4 regions of the Microbispora sp. NBC_01389 genome follow, and region 3 is predicted to be linked to each of the others. Evidence: riboswitches for the same ligand, from Rfam matches in the RefSeq annotation. Region 3 holds a riboswitch; each other region holds the start of a gene.
What was found. A riboswitch is a leader RNA that binds a small molecule or an ion and turns the genes downstream of it on or off. The one in region 3 is predicted to bind cyclic di-AMP.

Region 1: it holds a riboswitch for cyclic di-AMP, as region 3 does, so the genes downstream of both, OG344_RS11680 (C40 family peptidase) here and OG344_RS00240 (hypothetical protein) in region 3, are expected to answer to the same signal.
Region 2: it holds a riboswitch for cyclic di-AMP, as region 3 does, so the genes downstream of both, OG344_RS24370 (glycoside hydrolase family 25 protein) here and OG344_RS00240 (hypothetical protein) in region 3, are expected to answer to the same signal.
Region 4: it holds a riboswitch for cyclic di-AMP, as region 3 does, so the genes downstream of both, OG344_RS20975 (C40 family peptidase) here and OG344_RS00240 (hypothetical protein) in region 3, are expected to answer to the same signal.

Annotation. Positions count from the first base shown of each region.
Region 1 is NZ_CP109552.1:2,581,962-2,586,182, reverse strand. It holds gene OG344_RS11695 (hypothetical protein) at 132-722, opposite strand; gene OG344_RS11690 (helix-turn-helix domain-containing protein) at 885-1,463, opposite strand; gene OG344_RS11685 (hypothetical protein) at 1,471-2,130, shown strand; cyclic di-AMP (ydaO/yuaA leader) riboswitch at 2,448-2,607, shown strand; gene OG344_RS11680 (C40 family peptidase) at 2,854-3,249, shown strand; gene OG344_RS11675 (SAM-dependent methyltransferase) at 3,398-4,141, shown strand; gene OG344_RS11670 (DUF4872 domain-containing protein) at 4,161-4,221, opposite strand, start outside.
Region 2 is NZ_CP109552.1:5,546,347-5,550,567, forward strand. It holds gene OG344_RS24360 (alpha/beta hydrolase) at 1-678, opposite strand, end outside; gene OG344_RS24365 (flavin reductase family protein) at 796-1,383, opposite strand; cyclic di-AMP (ydaO/yuaA leader) riboswitch at 1,630-1,773, shown strand; gene OG344_RS24370 (glycoside hydrolase family 25 protein) at 1,788-2,522, shown strand; gene secD (protein translocase subunit SecD) at 2,648-4,221, opposite strand, start outside.
Region 3 is NZ_CP109552.1:35,374-39,594, forward strand. It holds gene OG344_RS00230 (DeoR/GlpR family DNA-binding transcription regulator) at 1-667, shown strand, start outside; gene galT (galactose-1-phosphate uridylyltransferase) at 761-1,819, shown strand; cyclic di-AMP (ydaO/yuaA leader) riboswitch at 1,893-2,029, shown strand; gene OG344_RS00240 (hypothetical protein) at 2,064-2,975, shown strand; gene OG344_RS00245 (zinc ribbon domain-containing protein) at 3,107-3,343, opposite strand; gene OG344_RS00250 (hypothetical protein) at 3,337-3,900, opposite strand; partial or broken gene tnpA (IS200/IS605 family transposase) at 3,949-4,221, shown strand, end outside.
Region 4 is NZ_CP109552.1:4,635,151-4,639,371, reverse strand. It holds gene OG344_RS20985 (glycosyltransferase family 4 protein) at 1-559, opposite strand, end outside; gene OG344_RS20980 (hypothetical protein) at 683-1,579, opposite strand; gene OG344_RS20975 (C40 family peptidase) at 1,927-2,490, opposite strand; cyclic di-AMP (ydaO/yuaA leader) riboswitch at 2,561-2,721, opposite strand; gene OG344_RS20970 (NlpC/P60 family protein) at 3,028-3,969, opposite strand; gene OG344_RS20965 (NYN domain-containing protein) at 4,123-4,221, opposite strand, start outside.

The DNA.
Region 1 (4,221 bases), 2.5 Mb from region 3:
GGCGGCGGCGTCACGCGCGCGGGCCACCCGTCCTGAACTGTGCCCGGAGTGCCGCTGCCGGGGCCTGCGCACCCGCGAAGGGTGTGAAACTTTCAGCTCCCCGACGGGGCGGAAACCCGCCCATCCGCGGGTCAGCCACCCGGGCCGACCGCGTTGTCCGGCGCGCCGTCGCCCGCCGTGGGAAGGTCGCCTCGTTCCACCGGCACGCGGGGCGGCGTGGTGCCGGCCTTCCCGTCGCCGGTGGCGCGTCGTGCCCCGCCGACGGCCGTCTTCAGCGCCGCCCGTCCGACGTCCGTCACCCCTCCGCCCAGCTTGATGAGGACGTCTCCCCGGAGCGCGACGTACTCGTGACGGTCGCCGGCCATCCGATACCAGCCGACCTCGTCGTGGACGCAGAGGACCAGCGCGTCCGGCGGTGTAGCGAGGTTGATCGGAGTGCTCCGGCACACGTCGTCGCCGAAGGTGCCCCGATCCACCCGCAGTTCCACCTGACGCCCCCCGGCCGAGGTGTAGAAGACGCCGAACCCCTCCTCGCCGATCCCGCCCATGGACTGCTCGGCCATCTCGTATCCCGGCAGGTCGACCAGATAGACGAGGTCGGGCGCGACCCCCAGCGCCCGCAGGCGGCCCATGTCCACACCGGAGGACCCCGCCACCACGGACCCGCACGCGCTCAGGCAGGCGAGCCCGAGAGCCGCCACCGTGACCCATGCGCCCCTCATCCGATCAGTGTCCCAGCCGCGCGGCCGGAGCGCCTCACCATTGAGGAGAAGGGCGTTCGACCACCGCGCGAACCGCATCGTCGCTCCTTGACGGCCTGAAGGTGGCCCCATGATGCGGTGGAGGGCCGCGATGCGTCCCCGGGACGGTTCAGCGGGCGTCTCCTACGCGCCGCGGGGTTTCGCCCGGACGTGCATGCGTTCGCCCTGCGTGCCAAACAGGCTGAGGATCTCCACCGGCGCCTCGCCGGTGCTGCCGAACCAGTGCGGCAGCCGGGTGTCGAACTCCGCGGCCTCCCCCGCCTTGAGCACGAGGTCGTGTTCGGCGAGGACCAGTCGCAGCCTCCCGTTGAGCACGTAAAGCCACTCGTAGCCCTCGTGCGTACGCGGCTCGGGCTCACAGCGGTCCACCGAGATGATCATCTTGTACGCCTGCGGCCCGCCGGGGTGCTGGGTCAGGGGCACGATCGTGGAGTCCCAGCGGGTGATGGGCTTCAACCGCACCCGGGGGTCGCCGACCGGCGGCGCCCCGACGAGTTCGTCGAGCGGCACCTGGTAGGCCCGCGCCAGCGGCAGCAACAGCTCCAGCGTGGGCTTGCGTTCGCCGGACTCCAGGCGCGACAGGGTGCTGACCGAGATGCCGGTGGACTCCGCGAGCCGACTCAGCGTGCTGCCGTTCTGCCTGCGCAGGGCCCGCAGCCGCGCGCCCACGGAGGCCAGGACCGCGGCGTCGTCGTTTGCCATACCGGCAATGCTACTTGTCGAATCCGCACAGAGGCTCGCGCCAGCGGCGAGGCACTGGACCGGGTCCGCGTGGCGGAGCGTCCGGCTGCCGGGCCGCGCCTCCGCCGTCGACGCGTACAAGACCGGCGTGGCCTGGGCGGCGGGCGTCAAGGGCGACCGGCCCTCGATCATGCGGTGGAACGGGAAGTCGTGGACCCTGGTCCCGGCGCCGGCCCTCACCCTTCCCGCGCCGGACGCCGTCGTGACCATCCAGGACATCGCGGTCGTGGGGTCGAAGAACGTGTGGGCCGTCGGCGGGGTCGGCTGGGAAGGCGCCGACGAGCAGGGTGACGACGTGAACTTCGGCCGCACCCTGGTGATGCACTGGAACGGCAGGTCGTGGACCGTCTCCGTCGGCGCCGCCGACGCCCAGCCGTACACCGGGGTCGAGCCGGACGGCAGGGGCGGCGTGTGGGTCCTGCAGGGGCACTGGAACCCCACTCTGTGGCAGGTCACGGGCTCGACGTGGCGACAAGCCCGGCTCGTCCGGAAGCCCGGCACCGGCGCCGTCGTGTTCTCCGTCGCCCGCAGGCCGGGAACGACGACGATGTGGGGCGCGGGCTTCACCGTGCCGCAGGGTGACCCCGACGACCCCTCGGCGAACGGCACGTTCTGGCGCACGCAGTGACCCGCTGAGGTCACCGGGGAGCGGTGCCGTCCCCTGTGGGGTGCCGCTTCCCGGGTCCCGTCGCGAAGGTTCCGCATCTCACGCTGCTCCGGCCCATGCCCGGAAGGGTGTGACGCGCGTCACTTTCGGCAACCCCGGAAACCACTCTGACCTGCGACTTCTCGTTTTATGATCCCTTTATGCGCTCATAATCCCATTTGCACCCTTTGCGGCAATATGGCGTTACTTGGTAGTTTCCTTGCCCAACGAACCCGGCAGTCCGTGTTCGGAAAGAGCATCCACTGTCACCGGCGCCATGTCCTCTCCCGCCCCCCTGGGCGCCGGTGACGCCGAATCCGTGCAGCAAGGAGGCCCGGAGCCGGGGAACCAATCGACCTTCGACCCGAAGGTCCGGGGTGAATCGGCGCGTCAGCGCTGTAGGGCGACTTCCCTGCCCGAATCCGTCAGCTAACCCGGTAGGCGCAAGCGGAAGACCGTAGGAGAGATCCCCTGTTCGCCAACCCCACCACCCTGCTTCGCGCTGCCTGCGTCACCCTGAGTAGCGCAGCGCTCACCGTCTCCCTGGGAGGCTTCGGCGCACTGCCCGCCGGCGCCGTCACGGGGACCGTGCCGGCCCCGCCCCCGGACTCGACGGCCATCCCGCCGGAGCCCCCCGTAACGGCGTTCACCCCGTACGCCGGAGAGACCGCCGCGGCCACCACGGCCACCACGGCGGAGGCCTCCGTGAACACGAAACTCACCAAGGCCGCTCTCCAGCAGGAGAAGGCCGAGCACGCCATCGAGGTGGCCAGAAAGCACCTCGGCGATCCCTACGTGTGGGGCGCCACGGGCCCACGCGCGTTCGACTGCTCCGGGCTGGTCCAGTTCGCCTGGCGCAAGGCCGGCGTCAAGATCCCGCGTACGACGTGGTCCATGCTCAGCGCCGTCAGGAAGAAGGTCTCCCTGGCGAGTCTCAAGCCGGGTGACCTCATCTTCACCAGTGGCGGCGGCCACGTGGGCATGTACATAGGGCACAAGAAAGTGATCAACGCTCCGCACTCCGGCGCGGTGGTCCGGGTCGACCGCCTCAAGGGCTACTGGCGGAGCAACTTCGTCACCGCCGTACGCCCCGGAGCGTGACCCCGGCGTCGCGGACGACACCCCCGGCGGAGATGTCCGGTCACATGTGACGGCGTCTCCGCCGGAGGGCGGCCCTGCCGGCGACACGCCGCCCGCCGCCGCGAATCCGGCTTGCCGAAAGCGTGCAGGGATGCGGAAGGATTGGGTCATGGATCGCCAGCTGATCAGCCATCTCGCTCATCGGGACCACCCCATCGCCGCACCGGTCTCCGGCGCCAACGTGACCCGGCTGCTGCGCCGGGCGCGGCTGGCCGAGGGGGCGCGGATCCTCGATCTCGGCTGCGGCGAGGGCGCCTGGACGCTGCGCGCGCTGGCCCTCTACCAGGACGCGACCGCCGACGGCGTGGACATCGACGCGCACGGGCTCAAGGCGGCGGAGCACGCGGCCGAGGTCCAGGGCGTCTGGGAGCGCATCCGGTTCCACGAGCGACCGGCCGCCGGCTTCCCGGTCGCCGAGCAGTACGACCTGGTGCTCTGCGTCGGGGCCACGCACGCCTTCGGCGGGCTCGGCCCGACCGTCGAGCACGTCCGCCGCTATCTGCGGCCGAACGGGCTGGCGCTGGTCGGCGAGGGGTTCTGGGAGCGCGAGCCGACCGAGGAGGCCCTCACCCGGCTGGGCGCCACGAAGTCGGAGTTCCTCGACCTGCCCGGCACCGTCGCCGCCGCCGAGGCCGCCGGTTTCGACGTGGTGTACGGGTACACCAGCGACCTGGCCGAATGGGACGAGTACGAGTGGTCCTGGACCGGCACGCTGCTGCGCTGGGCCAACGAGCATCCCGGCCCGGACGCCGACGACGCTCGCGCGGCGGCGCTGGAGCACCGCGACATGTGGCTGCGCGGTTATCGGGGCGTCCTGGGGTTCGTCACGCTCCTCCTCCAGCGGAGGAACTGACCCGATCGCCCCGGGGTCCCTACAGCTGACGCAGCACCTCCATGGCGTCCTTCTCCACGCGCGAGAGATCGTGGAGGATG
Region 2 (4,221 bases), 1.9 Mb from region 3:
GAAGCTGTTGTCGGCCCCTCTGAGCAGGGCCTCCGTGAGGATCCCGTCGGTCAGCAGGACGGCCAGCACGCCCACGCCGAGCCCCGCGGCCAGCCGCGCCGCCGCGGCGGGGATCCATCGCCCGAGCACGCCTCCGAGCGCCCGGGCCGCGACGCGCAGCGCGCGGGCGGCGGCCAGCAGGAGCAGGAAGACCGCCGCCGCGACGAACGGCACGCCGAGATAGCCGAGCCGTTCCGGCGGGCGCAGCCCCATCAGCGGGTAGATGGCCCGCTGGGCGCGTACGCCGAGGACCAGCGACGCGGCGCCCAGCCCGCAGCCGAACGTCGCGACCAGGCGGCGCACCCGCCGCCGTCCCGTACGGCGCCATTTCTCGCGCCATTTCTCGCAACGTCCCTCGCAACGTCCCTCGCGCCGTCCCTCGCGCCATTTCTCGCGCCGGGTCCCGGGACACCACCGGGCGGCCGTGGCGGCGCTCCGGCGGGCCAGGGCGCCTGCGGTCACCCCGGCGAGGTATCCGGTCGCGGTCAGCACCCCCGCGATGATCCCCTGCAGCGGCCAGGAGCGGGGCAGCAGCGACGGCGTGAGGGACAGGCAGAAGAAGATCGCGGCGAACAGGATCCCGGCCGTGTCCAGGGCCGTGTCCAGCGCTCCGCCGAGCCGCACCCGCCCTTCCCGCATCAGGCCCCCGATTCGCCGCCTGTTCACCGATCTCGCGGAGCGGGCAGGCTGTCAAGTCACCGGCAGGTCACCGCCCCGCACCCCGCGTCGTCCTCGCGTCGTCCCCGCGCCGCCGTCTCACCCCCAGTGGTCGCCCCAGCCCCACAGGTTGGGGCCGAGCGCCGTGGCGGGGTCGTCGTGGTACACGCCGAACCTGCCGCGGAAGAACAGCATCGGCCGCTGCTCCGGGTGGACGGGTTCGAGTTCGCGGACCAGGCCGATCACCACGTCGTGATCTCCGGCCACGTGCACCTCCCGCACCTCGCCGTGGACGCGCAGCAGCACGTCACGCAGGGCGGGCGTGCCCCGGTGGGACAGGTCCCAGGCGAGCCCGGCGAACTTGTCGCCGTTGCTCGATCCGAACCTGGCGCACACGTCGACCTGCTCCTCGCCGAGGACGTTGACGCAGAAGCGGCCGGACCTCCTGATCCGCGGCCAGGCGCGGCCCCTGTGGTCGGCGCAGAAGAGCACGAGCGGCGGATCGAGGGACACCGACGCGAACGACTGGCAGGCGAACCCCACCGGCTCTCCGTCGTCCAGACCCGTGACCACGGTCACGCCGGTCGCGAACGTGCCGAGCGCGCGCCGGAACTCCGCGGGCGACGGCGGCGGCACGTCGCCGGAGCCGGGGTCGCCGAGGTCGGGGCCGGCGGAAGCTGCGGTCATGGGTCCACCTCTCGCGTGACTCAGCGCTCAGGTCAGTCACGAACTTACAAACCTCCTCGGCGCCGCTTCGCACGGGATCCCGTCCAGCGGGCCGCCCGTGCGACGAGTCCGCCCAGGTAAAAACATGTTTTGTCAGGTTTACACCATTGTTGAGCTGTATGTACCTTTGGGTGTCACGGCATGCGTGCCGGTGACCTCCGTGTCGCCTCCCTTGCCGTGTCGTTGCCCGGACCGTGCGCTCACCAGGGCGTGCGGCCGCCGAGTCCGCGTTCCGCGGAGCCGGGGACCCACTTTTCGGGGTGAATCGCCGCGCAGCCCCCCAGATGCGCTCGTAGGGCACTTCCTGCCCGAACCCGTCAGCTAACCCGGTAGGCGGCATGGAAGCAAGGAGCTCAACCCGCGTCATGCCCACCCTCAGGTTCTCTCTCGCCGGGCGGCCCTCCCGCCGCCTGCGCGCCGCCCTCGCCGCGGCGACACTCGCGGTCTCGGCCGGCACGGCCACCATCACCGCCGCCACGCTCGCCGCCACCGCGGCCGCGCCCGCTCCCGCCTACGCGAACCCGCACACGTACGGCCAGGACGTCTCCGGCTATGAGGCCGACCACGACTGGATCAACAGCCGGGCGCAGTTCGGCTTCATCAAGGCCACCGAAGGAACGGACTGGGTCGACTCGTCCTTCCCCCGGCACTGGCGCGAGCTGGACAAGAAGGGGATCGTCCGCGGTGTCTACCACTACGGCCATCCCGCCAACGACCCGATCGCCGAGGCCGACCACTTCCTCCGGGTGGTGAACGCGCAGCCGGGCAAGCCGGGCGACATCCTCGTGCTCGACCTGGAGACCACCGACGGCCAGTCGGTGCCGCGCGTCAACGCCTGGGCCAGGAAGTGGCTGGAGTACGTGACCGCCAAGACCGGCGTCAGGCCGATGTTCTACAGCGGCTGGAACTTCGCCGACAAGTACGGCCAGGGCCTGGGCGACTATCCGCTGTGGGTGGCCCACTACAGCCGGAACCCGGGCGACATCAGCCCGCCGGCCGACTGGAAGACCTGGGCGATCCACCAGTACACCGACTCACCGATCGACCAGAATGTCTCCTCGCTCAGCCCGGTCGAGCTGCGCGCCCTCGGCCGTCCCTGAGGCCCGTTCCCGGGGCGGGCGCCACCCGCCCCGGGAAGGGCCCGCTCAGACCACTTCGGATTCAGACCCCTTCGGATTCAGGCCCCTTCGGATTCAGACCCCTTCGGATTCAGGCCCCTTCAGATTCAGACCACCGCGCCGGATCCGTCGCGCGCCACGGGCCGGCGACGGGGTGCGGCGGGCAGGGGCGGCGGCTGACCGGCGCGCCGCTCCAGCTCGATCGCGGCCGGCCCCGCCACGAACGACGACGACAGCGTGCCCACGACGATGCCGATCAGCAGGGCGATCGCGAAGTCGCGCAGCGAGTCGCCCCCGAACACCGCCAGCGCCGCCAGGATGAACAACGCGCCGAGTCCCGTGTTGACCGTACGCGGCACGGTCTGCAGGATCGCCGTGTTCACCACCCGCCCGAAGGGCGTCTTCCGCGACATCGGCCAGAGCTCGCGGACCCGGTCGAAGAGCACGACCTTGTCGTTGACCGAGTATCCGATGATCGTCAGCATCGCGGCCAGGAAGACGCCGTCGATCGGCTTGCCCAGCCAGGCGAACGCGCCGACGACGACGGCCGCGTCCACGAACAGCGCCGCCACGGCGGCGGCGCCGAACGTCCACCGGAACCGGAACGCCAGGTAGGCGAGCTGGGCCGCGAGCGCGACGCCGAGCGCGATGAGCGCGTTGCGGCGCAGTTCCGCGCCCAGGCTCGGCCCGACGAGCTCGTCGCGCTGCTTGACGACCTCCCCGACGCTCCGGTCCAGGGCCTCCTCGACGCGGACGACGTCGTCGGCGGTGATCTGCCCGGTCCGTACGGAGATCGCGTCGTCCGACCGCTGCACCACGGCGGTGGGGAAGCCGGCGTCCGCCACCGCCTGCCGTGCCGCGGCGACGTCGACCGGCCTGCTCGTGGCGAACTCCACGATCCGCCCGCCGGTGAACTCGACGCCGTAGTTCAGGCCGCGGGTGACCAGCCCCGCGCCCACCAGCACGAGCAGTCCGGCCGCGACGGCGAGCCAGCGCCGTCCCGCCCGCATCAGGTCGGGATCGCGCCGGGTCAGCCAGGTCCTGACCCGGCCGATCGAGCCGAGGCCCGAGACCCCCGGGCCGACCCTGCCGATCAGGGCCGAGGCGAGCACCCGGGTGATCAGCATGGCCGAGACCAGCGAGGCGAGCACGCCGATGGCCAGCGTCACGCCGAAGCCCTTCACCGGTCCCGAGGCCAGCCAGAACAGCAGCCCGGCGGCGAGCAGGGTGGTGATGTTGGAGTCGGCGATCGCGCTCCAGGCGTTCTTGAACCCTCGGTCGAGGGCCGCCCTGAGGCCCCGGCGGGGCGCCGCGCCGTACTCCTCCCTGGCCCGTTCGAAGACCAGCACGTTGGCGTCCACCGCCATGCCGATCGCCAGGACGAACCCGGCCAGGCCGGGCAGCGTGAGCGTGGCGCCCATCGCCAACAGCCCCGCGTACGAGATCAGGCCGTAGCAGGCCAGCGCGACCGCGGCCAGCAGGCCCACCAGGCGGTAGACGAGGCCGATGAACACCGCGGTGAGGATCACCCCGGCGACGCCCGCCTTGGCGCTCGCCGCGATCGCGTCGGCGCCGAGGGTCGGGCCGACCGTACGCTGCTCGACCAGCTCCAGGGGCACCGGGAGCGAACCGCCCTTGACGAGCACGGCGAGGTTCTGCGCCTCCTCGGCGGAGAACGACC
Region 3 (4,221 bases):
CCTGATCGTCAAGGTGCACGGCGGGGCCACCGCCACCGGCGCCGGCTCCACCGAGGAGCCGGGCTTCGCGGCCAAGTCGATGCGGCAGCAGGCCGAGAAGGAGGCCGTCGCCCGCCGCGCGGCCCCGCTCGTGCCGCCGGGAAGCTCCGTCGCGCTCTCGGCCGGCACGACGACCTGGACGCTGGCCCACCACCTGGTGGACGTACCCGAGCTGACCGTGATCACCAACTCCGTCCAGGTGGCCGACGTCTTCCACCGGGCGGGACGCCCCGACCAGACCGTGGTGCTCGTGGGTGGCGTGCGGACGCCGTCCGACGCGCTGGTCGGCCCGGTCGCGGTCGCGGCCGTCCGCTCCCTGAACGTCGACACCCTCATGCTCGGCGTGCACGGCATGAGCGTCCGGGCCGGTTTCACCACTCCCAACCTGCTGGAGGCGGAGACCGACCGTGCCCTGATCGCGGCCTCCCAGCGGCTCGTCGTCCTGGCCGACCACACCAAGTGGGGGACGATCGGCATCAGCACGATCGCGGCCCTCGGCGAGGCCGACGTGGTCGTGAGCGACGCGGGCCTGCCCGAGGAGGCCCGCGCCGTGCTGTCGGAGCAGGCCGGCGAGCTTCTCCTCGCCGATCCCTCCGGCGAGGCGCCCCTGGAGACCGCCTCCCTGTGACGCTCCCGACGACACTCCCGACGACACCGCCGGACACCGCCGTGACGCCGCCGTGACCCCGCGAAAGAGCACCGTGAAGCTGGAGATCGCACCGTGAAGCGCACCATCGCCCATCTGGCCGACGGCCGGGAGCTGATCTATTTCGACCGCCGCGACGACGCCGACCACGGCGCCGCCGACCCCCGGGATCTGCCCGCGCGCCCTCTCGCGTCCGAGTTGCGTCACGACCCGCTCATGGACGAGTGGGTGGCCGTCGCCCGGCACCGCCAGACCCGCACCCACCTGCCGTCCGCCCGGGAGTGCCCGCTCTGCCCCGGGCATCCCGGCTCGGAGATCCCCTCGCCGTACGAGGTGGCGGTGTTTGAGAACCGCTTCCCCTCGTTCAGCTTCAACACCGGCGCGTACGAGCAGGTGGGCGGGCTGAGCGAGGTGCGGCCGGGGATCGGGCGCTGCGAGGTCGTCTGCTTCACCTCCGACCACGACGCCTCCTTCAGCTCGCTCGGCGACGAGCAGGCCGCGCTGGTCGTCGAGGCGTGGGCCGACCGCACGGCCGAACTGTCCGCGCTGCCCGGCGTGGAGCAGGTCTTCTGCTTCGAGAACCGCGGCGCCGAGATCGGCATCACGCTGCCGCACCCGCACGGGCAGATCTACGCCTATCCGTACGTCACGCCGCGGACCCGGCAGATGCTGGACACCGCCGCCCGGCACCGGGGCGGCAACCTGTTCGCGGACGTCCTCGCGGCCGAGCGGAGCGGCCCCCGCGTGGTCGCCGCCAACGAGCACTGGACGGCCTTCGTCCCGGCCGCCGCCCGGTATCCGTTCGAGGTGCACCTCTATCCGCACCGCCGGGTCCCGGACATCCCGGCGCTGTCGCAGGAGGAGCGGGCCGCCTTCGCGCCGCTGTACATCGACGTGCTGCGCCGCCTCGACGGGCTGTTCGGCGTCGTCATGCCGTACGTCGCGGCCTGGCACCAGGCGCCGGTCACCTACCGGCGGGATCTGGCCCACCTCCACCTCCAGCTCTTCACGATCCGGCGGGCGGCAGACAAGCTGAAGTATCTCGCCGGATCGGAGTCGGCGATGGGGGCCTTCGTCAACGACGTGCTCCCGGAGGAGGCCGCTCGCATGTTGCGCGAAGCTATAACGGAATGATCTCTGTACGGTTGCGACTTGGGGTGGCAGTCACCATTTCTTTACCACTAGTATCCCTGGCACCACCGGTCACAGCCGGTGCCGCCTAATCCCGGGCGCCTCGCCCGGGAGCCGGGGACCCATCACGCCTCTGGGGTAAAGGCACGTCGCTGCCCGGGCTCCTCCAGCCCGCACCCGTCAGCTAACCCGGCCGGCAGATGGAGAGGAGTGGGCTCTGCCCCGCGCGTTCCCCCTGGCCGCCGGCGTGCTCACCGCCGCGGCCCTCGTCCTCGGCACGGCCGCCGCGGGCGCCGCCGCCCCCAAACCGACGGAGAAGCAGCTCAAGAAGCAGCTCGCCGGCCTGCAGAAGAAGGTCGACCGGCTCATCGCCGACTACAACGCCAAGCGGGTCGCGCTCGCCAAGGCGCGGGACGACGAGGCGGCGGCACGCGCCCGCGTGAGCAGGGCGGAGGCCGACTACACGGCGACCCTCGACGAGGTCCGGGAGTTCGTCGGGCTGCGCTACCAGACCGACAGCGTGCGCGTCCTGCCCAACCTGACCGTCTCCGCGGTGGCCTACCAGCTCAAGGAGGAACAGGCCGCGAGACTCGCGCGCGTCGACGAGGTCCGCGCCGAGCGGCAGAAGGCCGCCGCGGCGGCGAAGGCGCTCACCGCGTCGCTGAAGTCGCAGGCCGCGGACGTCGCCGACCGGCGCCGGGAGGCCGAGAAGCTCATCGACGACATCAAGGACAAGATCGACCGCCTGGTCCCGATCGCCCCAGGCCGGAGGGCGGGCGGCTCGTGGACGCCCGAGCTGCCGGCCGGAGCCGACAACATCACGCCCCGGATGCGACTCATGCGGTCCGAGGTGGAGAGCCACTTCGACCTGGGCTTCCCGGTCGGCTGTTACCGGGCCGAGAACAGCGGCGAGCACCCCCTCGGCCGCGCCTGCGACTTCATGATGAGCTCGGGCGGCTCCATGCCCTCGGCGCAGATGAAGGCGCTCGGCGACAGCCTGGCCGCCTGGGCCATCAAGAACGGCCCGAAGCTCGGCGTGATGTACGTGATCTGGCAGCAGCGCATCTACAACCTCGGTCATCCGGGCTGGCGCCCGATGTCCGACCGCGGCGGCGTCACCGCCAACCACTACGACCACGTCCACATCTCGATGTACTGAGGGCAGGGCCGGCCGCCTCGCCGAGGGAGGCGGCCGGCCCGTTCCGCGTCAGGCCGGGATCTGCTTCTCGTTCCAGGTGTATTGAACTCCTCCCCGGCCTGAAGGCCGGAGATTCTCCCGTCGCGTCGCGGTCAAGCGGCGCGCGGGGGTTGACGCTTCGCGGACCGGGCAGCCCCGAGGTCTCCACGTCCTGACACCGCGGTTCCTGCGGCGTTGCGTATGTTGATCGCGGCGTTGGTGTCGGCGTGCCCGGCCCACCCGCACGCGAGATTCACGCACGAGAACCGGGTGCCGTCCCGGGCCGCCGGGTCGCGGTGGCCGCATTGGTGGCAGGTCTGCGACGTTCCCGGGGCGGGGACCTTCACCACCAGCCCGCCGCGATCACGGGTCTTGTACTCCAGCAGGGTGACCGTCCGGCCCCACGCCTGCCCGGCGATGGCGCTCCCGCCTTCTGCCGCACGTTCCGGCCGGGGCGTTTGATCGTGCCCGTGGCAGTGCGGACCATGTTCGTGATCGTCAGGTCTTCCACCACGACCACGCCGAAGGCGCGGGCGAGTTCGGTGGTGGTCTGGTGCTGCCAGTCGACGGCTCGGCGCTTGGCTGTCGCGCGGAGCCGGGCGATCCGGTCGTAGGTGCGGGCCAGCCGTCTGGACGTGGGCCGGCCGGGAACGCGAGTGCGGCGCTGCCGGGCGGACGTCTTCTCCAGCCGGCGCAGGCGTTCCTTCTCACCGCCGCGCAACCAGGGCCCGTGCTCGCGCATGGTGCCGTCCGACAACGCCAGGGCGACGGTGACCCCCCGGTCGAGCTCGTGCAGCAGATTCCACAGCGCGCGGGCGGTGTGCGCCTGACCGTCCAGCACCGCCACCTGGGCCGTGCTCAGGTCGAGTCGCGCCACATGCGCACGCGCCTGCCTGGCCACCTCCACACCCGGATCGTACCCCCGGGTTTATGTCATCGTGATGGAATCCACACCCTGAGTGACCCCGATGTACGCATCGAACGCCATGGTGTCCACACCCTCCACGCCCACGTGGTGTGCGTGACGAAGTACCGGCGTGGGGCCCTCACCGGCCCGATGCCGACCCGATGCCGACCCGATGCGAGGAACTCATGCGCGAGATCGGCGCCGACTTCGAGGTCGAACGTCGGGAGTTCAACGGCGAACTCGACCACGTCCACCCACTGATCCACCACCCGCCGAAGGTCGCCCTGTCCACGCTCGTCAACCCACTGAAGGGCGTCTCGG
Region 4 (4,221 bases), 2.9 Mb from region 3:
CGCCCAGGCCGAGCGCCGCCCGGACCCGCCCGCCGCCCGCGCCGGGGCGGAAGGCTTCGGTGTCCACGCCCGGAGCGAGCCGTACGAGCCGGGGGGCGGGAATCACCGGGGCGAGCAGTCGGCGCGTGTACTCACCGAGGTAGGTCACGACGTCGGCGCCCGCCCCGATCCGGCGCAGCATGCCGCGGGCGCCGGGCAGCCGTGCCCAGGACGCCTCGTGCCCGTGGGTCAGCATGACGATCCGCGCCGCGCCGGCGGCACGCAGGGCGGGGGCGAGCAGGCCGAGCGGCGCGGCGGCGCCGAAGACGACGGTGGCGCCGTCCTCCACCAGCGCCGCCGCCCTGCCCGCCACCGCACGCGTCGGCAGCATGAGCGTGGAGGGATGACGGACCACCTCGTACGGCTGGCGGGTGTCGAACTCCTCACACCCCTTCCAGCGAGGCGCGTACACGACGACCGAGCCGGGCGGCCTGCGGGAGGCGAGGCCGTGCACGAACGCCTGGATGCCTCCCGGTCTGGGCGGGAAGTCGTTCGTGACGATCAACGTCTTGTTCGCCATCCTCACCCCCGGCATCGGTGCGGCGGACGGCCCACGGCCACGCGGCCCGCCCGGGAACGCATTCTCGCAGGCCCGTCCCGCCTCTCGCCTGCCCCAGGATCAGGACCGCGATCAGGACCGGGATCAGGACCGGGCCAGCTCGGCCCGTACGGAGGACCGCCAGAGGCGGGTCAGCTCGGCGGTGGTCAGCCCGAGGACATCCCGCAGCGCGGCATCGGCGTCCTCACGCAGCGCGGCGCGGTAGAGGGCGACCAGTCTCCGCTCACCGAACCGGGCGGCGATGTAACGGCAGGCCAGCCAGGCCTCCTCGTACGCCTGGGCGGGCCTGGCGGCGAAGTCCGCGGGTTCCGGCAGACGGGCCAACGGCGCGCCGGCCGCTGTGTCAGCCGCGGTGCCGGCCGCTGGACCAGCCCCTGTGCCGGCCTCCGCGCCGACCGCTGTGTCGGCTTCCGCTCCGGCTCCACCGCCGGCTCGCAGGTCCGCGGCGAGTTCGGCGGCGATCGTGTGAACGGGCAGGCCGCTGTCGAGGTAGCCCACATAGTCGGCGAAGCCCTCCAGGAGCCACATCGGCACCGCGCGGGGCCCGGAGGCCGCGACGTGCGTCAGCTCGTGGGTCACGACGACCTGGCGGCCGGCCGCGGACAGGCGGGCGAACGCGGCGGGCTGCACGATCACCCGGTCGCCGGTCGCGACGGCCGCGAGGCCGCCGACCACCGCCGGGGCGGCCAGAAGGGCCGCCTGCTCCTCGGTGCGCGGCACGAGGACCACCGCGCCGCCGTGCTCTCCCCAGACCCGCGTGACCGTGCGGTCGGCGCGGCCCGCCAGCCGGGCGATCTCGGCGACCAGCCGCCGCGGCGCGCCGACGACGACGGCGTGCTCGCCACGGGCGACGGAGGCGCCGGTCCACATGCCGGGCTGCTCGCGCACGGCGGCGCGGGCCCGGGAAAGCAGGGGCGAGAGGGGGTCGGGCGGCGCCGCGGCGGCCGTACCGGCCAGCAGCGCGGCCAGCGCGACGGCCATGGACGCGAACCGGCGGGGGCCGAAGCGACGAGCATGAGCTCCTCGGCGGGGACGCCGCAGATCCGGCCTGTGCCGCGCGTACGGCGCTCCCGCGGTCTCCTGCTTCGCCAGCCTGTGCCACATAGGGGGTCTTACCGGGTCTCCAGAGGCGTTCGAGCCTGCCAGCGACGTCCCGTCCGCGGGACCTGACGCGAGCACGCTACCAGGCGCCCGCCATCGCCGGCCGATCCGTCAGCCGGCCTGTCAGCGTCGGGGAACGCCACGGCTCCGCCCACCCGCGAGGGGAGGACGGAGCCGTGGAGTGATGCCGGCGACGACGGGCCCGGCACCGGGGACCGGGGGACCGATCAGACGCCGGGGCGTACGGCGCCCACGAAGGTCGCCCTGCGGTAGGAGTCGAGCTTGTCGATCCTGACCCGTGTGCCGCTGTGCGGGGCGTGGATCATCCTGCCGTGCCCGACGTACATGCCGACGTGGCCACCGCCGCTGGTGAAGATGAGGTCGCCGGGCTTGAAGTGACCCCAGGACACCTTCTTCCGTACGGCGCTGCGGATGGACCACGTCGTGCGCGGCAGCCGTACGCCGGCCTTGCGCCAGGCGTAGGTGACCAGGCCCGAGCAGTCGAACGCGCCCGGTCCGCTGGCGCCGTAGCGGTAGGGGTCGCCGATCTGCTTCCTCGCGGTCGTGACCGCTCGCTGCGCCTTGGCCAGCTGGAGCGTGGCCTTGCTGAGCTTCTTCCGCTTGGCGACCGCCTTCCTGGTCGCCTTCTTGGTCGCCTTCTTCGCGGCCTTCTTGGCCGCCCCTGTGGTGGCGGACCTCGCGTTCGTCTCCGCGGCCAACTTCGTGACCGTGACCGTCACCGAGTCGGCCGCCGCCGGCTGCGCGCCGGCGATCCCCACGGATGCCGTCAAAGCGGCACCCCCAAGGGCAATTCGGGCAAGACGGGACAGGCTAGCGGGGGTGGTAGACAGGATCTCTCCTTGGATCTTCCGCGTACGCCTACCGGGTTAGCTGACGGGTTCGGGCGGGGAAGTCGCCCTACGGCGCGTGGACGCGCCGATTCACCCCGGACCTTCGCGAAGAAGGTCGATGGTTCCCCGGCTCCGTGCCTCCTGACTGCACGGACTCGGCAGGTCCCCGGCGCCCGGAATATCCCCTGAGGGAGCAAGTAGACGGACGGCGCCGGCGACGGTGGATGACGCGGGCCCGGCCGGCCGGGCCGGGCTCGCCGCGGCGAGGCGTGCTCGCCGCGGCCCAGAAGCTACCCAGATCGGGCGGCTCTCGGCAAAGCCACCCCGGCATATAAAGATCGGATAACGAAGGCGGCACAGGAGAAACCGCAGCTTACCCACGCCACAGCAGGATGAGTGTGACTCTGCTCACACCAGGCATCGCAACGCCCAAATTCGGCACTTAGCGCACATCCGGAACAAAGATCACACTGGCCGTCAGGGGCGGACGGCACCGATCGCGTGATACTCCGCGAGTGTGACAATCTTCACAACATCGCCGGTCTGCGGAGCGTGGACGACCTTGCCGTCGCCCGCGTACAGGCCCACGTGACCGAAGCCCGCGTGGAAGAGCAGATCGCCCGGCTGGAGCGCGTCGAGGGACACGCGGCGGCTCGCGCCCCACGCCCACTGCTCGTAGCTCGTACGCGGCAGGCCGACTCCGCCCGCCGCCCAGGAGGCCTGGACGAGGCCGGAGCAGTCCCAGGAGTCCGGCCCGCTGCTCCCGTAGCGGTACGGCTTGCCGACCTGCTTGTAGGCGAACTGGAGCGCAGACAGGGCGTTGCCCGACGCGGAGCCCTTGTAGGCGACGCCCGCGCTGTTGGGATTGCCCGCGTTGTAGGTGCCGAGCGAGCGCAACAGCTTCATCTGCTCGTTGACGAGCGCGTCGACCTTCTTCTTCTCGTCGGCGAGCTCGCTCCTGACCTTGGCGGCCTCGGCGTAGACCGTCTTCGTCTGGTCCCGCCGGTCTTTCAGGCCCTGGATGGCGCCCTCGTACTGCTGGAGCCGCCCGACGCGCTCGGCGGAGATGTGGTTGTACGTGGCGAGACCGCTGAGCATGGTGTCGGGGTCGGGGTTGTAGAAGACGCCCCAGGATCCGATGTCGCCCACCTGGTAGCTGCTGACCGCCATGGTCACCAGCCCCGAGCGCAGCGCCTCGACCCGCGCGTTCTGCTTCTTGAAGTCGTCGTTGAGCGCCAGATACTTCTTCCTGGCCGACTTCCACTTCTCACCGGCCGCGTTGTAGCGGTCCACGAGCTTGTCCGCCTGCGCGTTCAGCCGGCTCAGCTTCGCCTTGGCCTGGGCAAGGGTGGGTTTCGGATCGGCCTGCGCGCCCGTCAGCGGCGTCAGCAGGACCACGGCGGCCAACCCAGCGGCCACCGGCACACGCCCTCGCACTCGGGCCCCCTTCGGGATCAACGAACCTGAGGCGCGACTCTATCTAGGCGATCTTGGCGCTTCAACCTATTCGCAGCTATTCGCGGCAGTCATCACTCACCGAATCGGCCTCCGTACGGAGCGTGCCGCACCGGATCAGCCGCGGCCGAGGCGACGCAGCAGCAGGAGCGAGGGCACCGGCCGGGCGCCCATGCGGCGGACGGAGTCGGCCACCTCGCGGTCGGAGGAGACGAC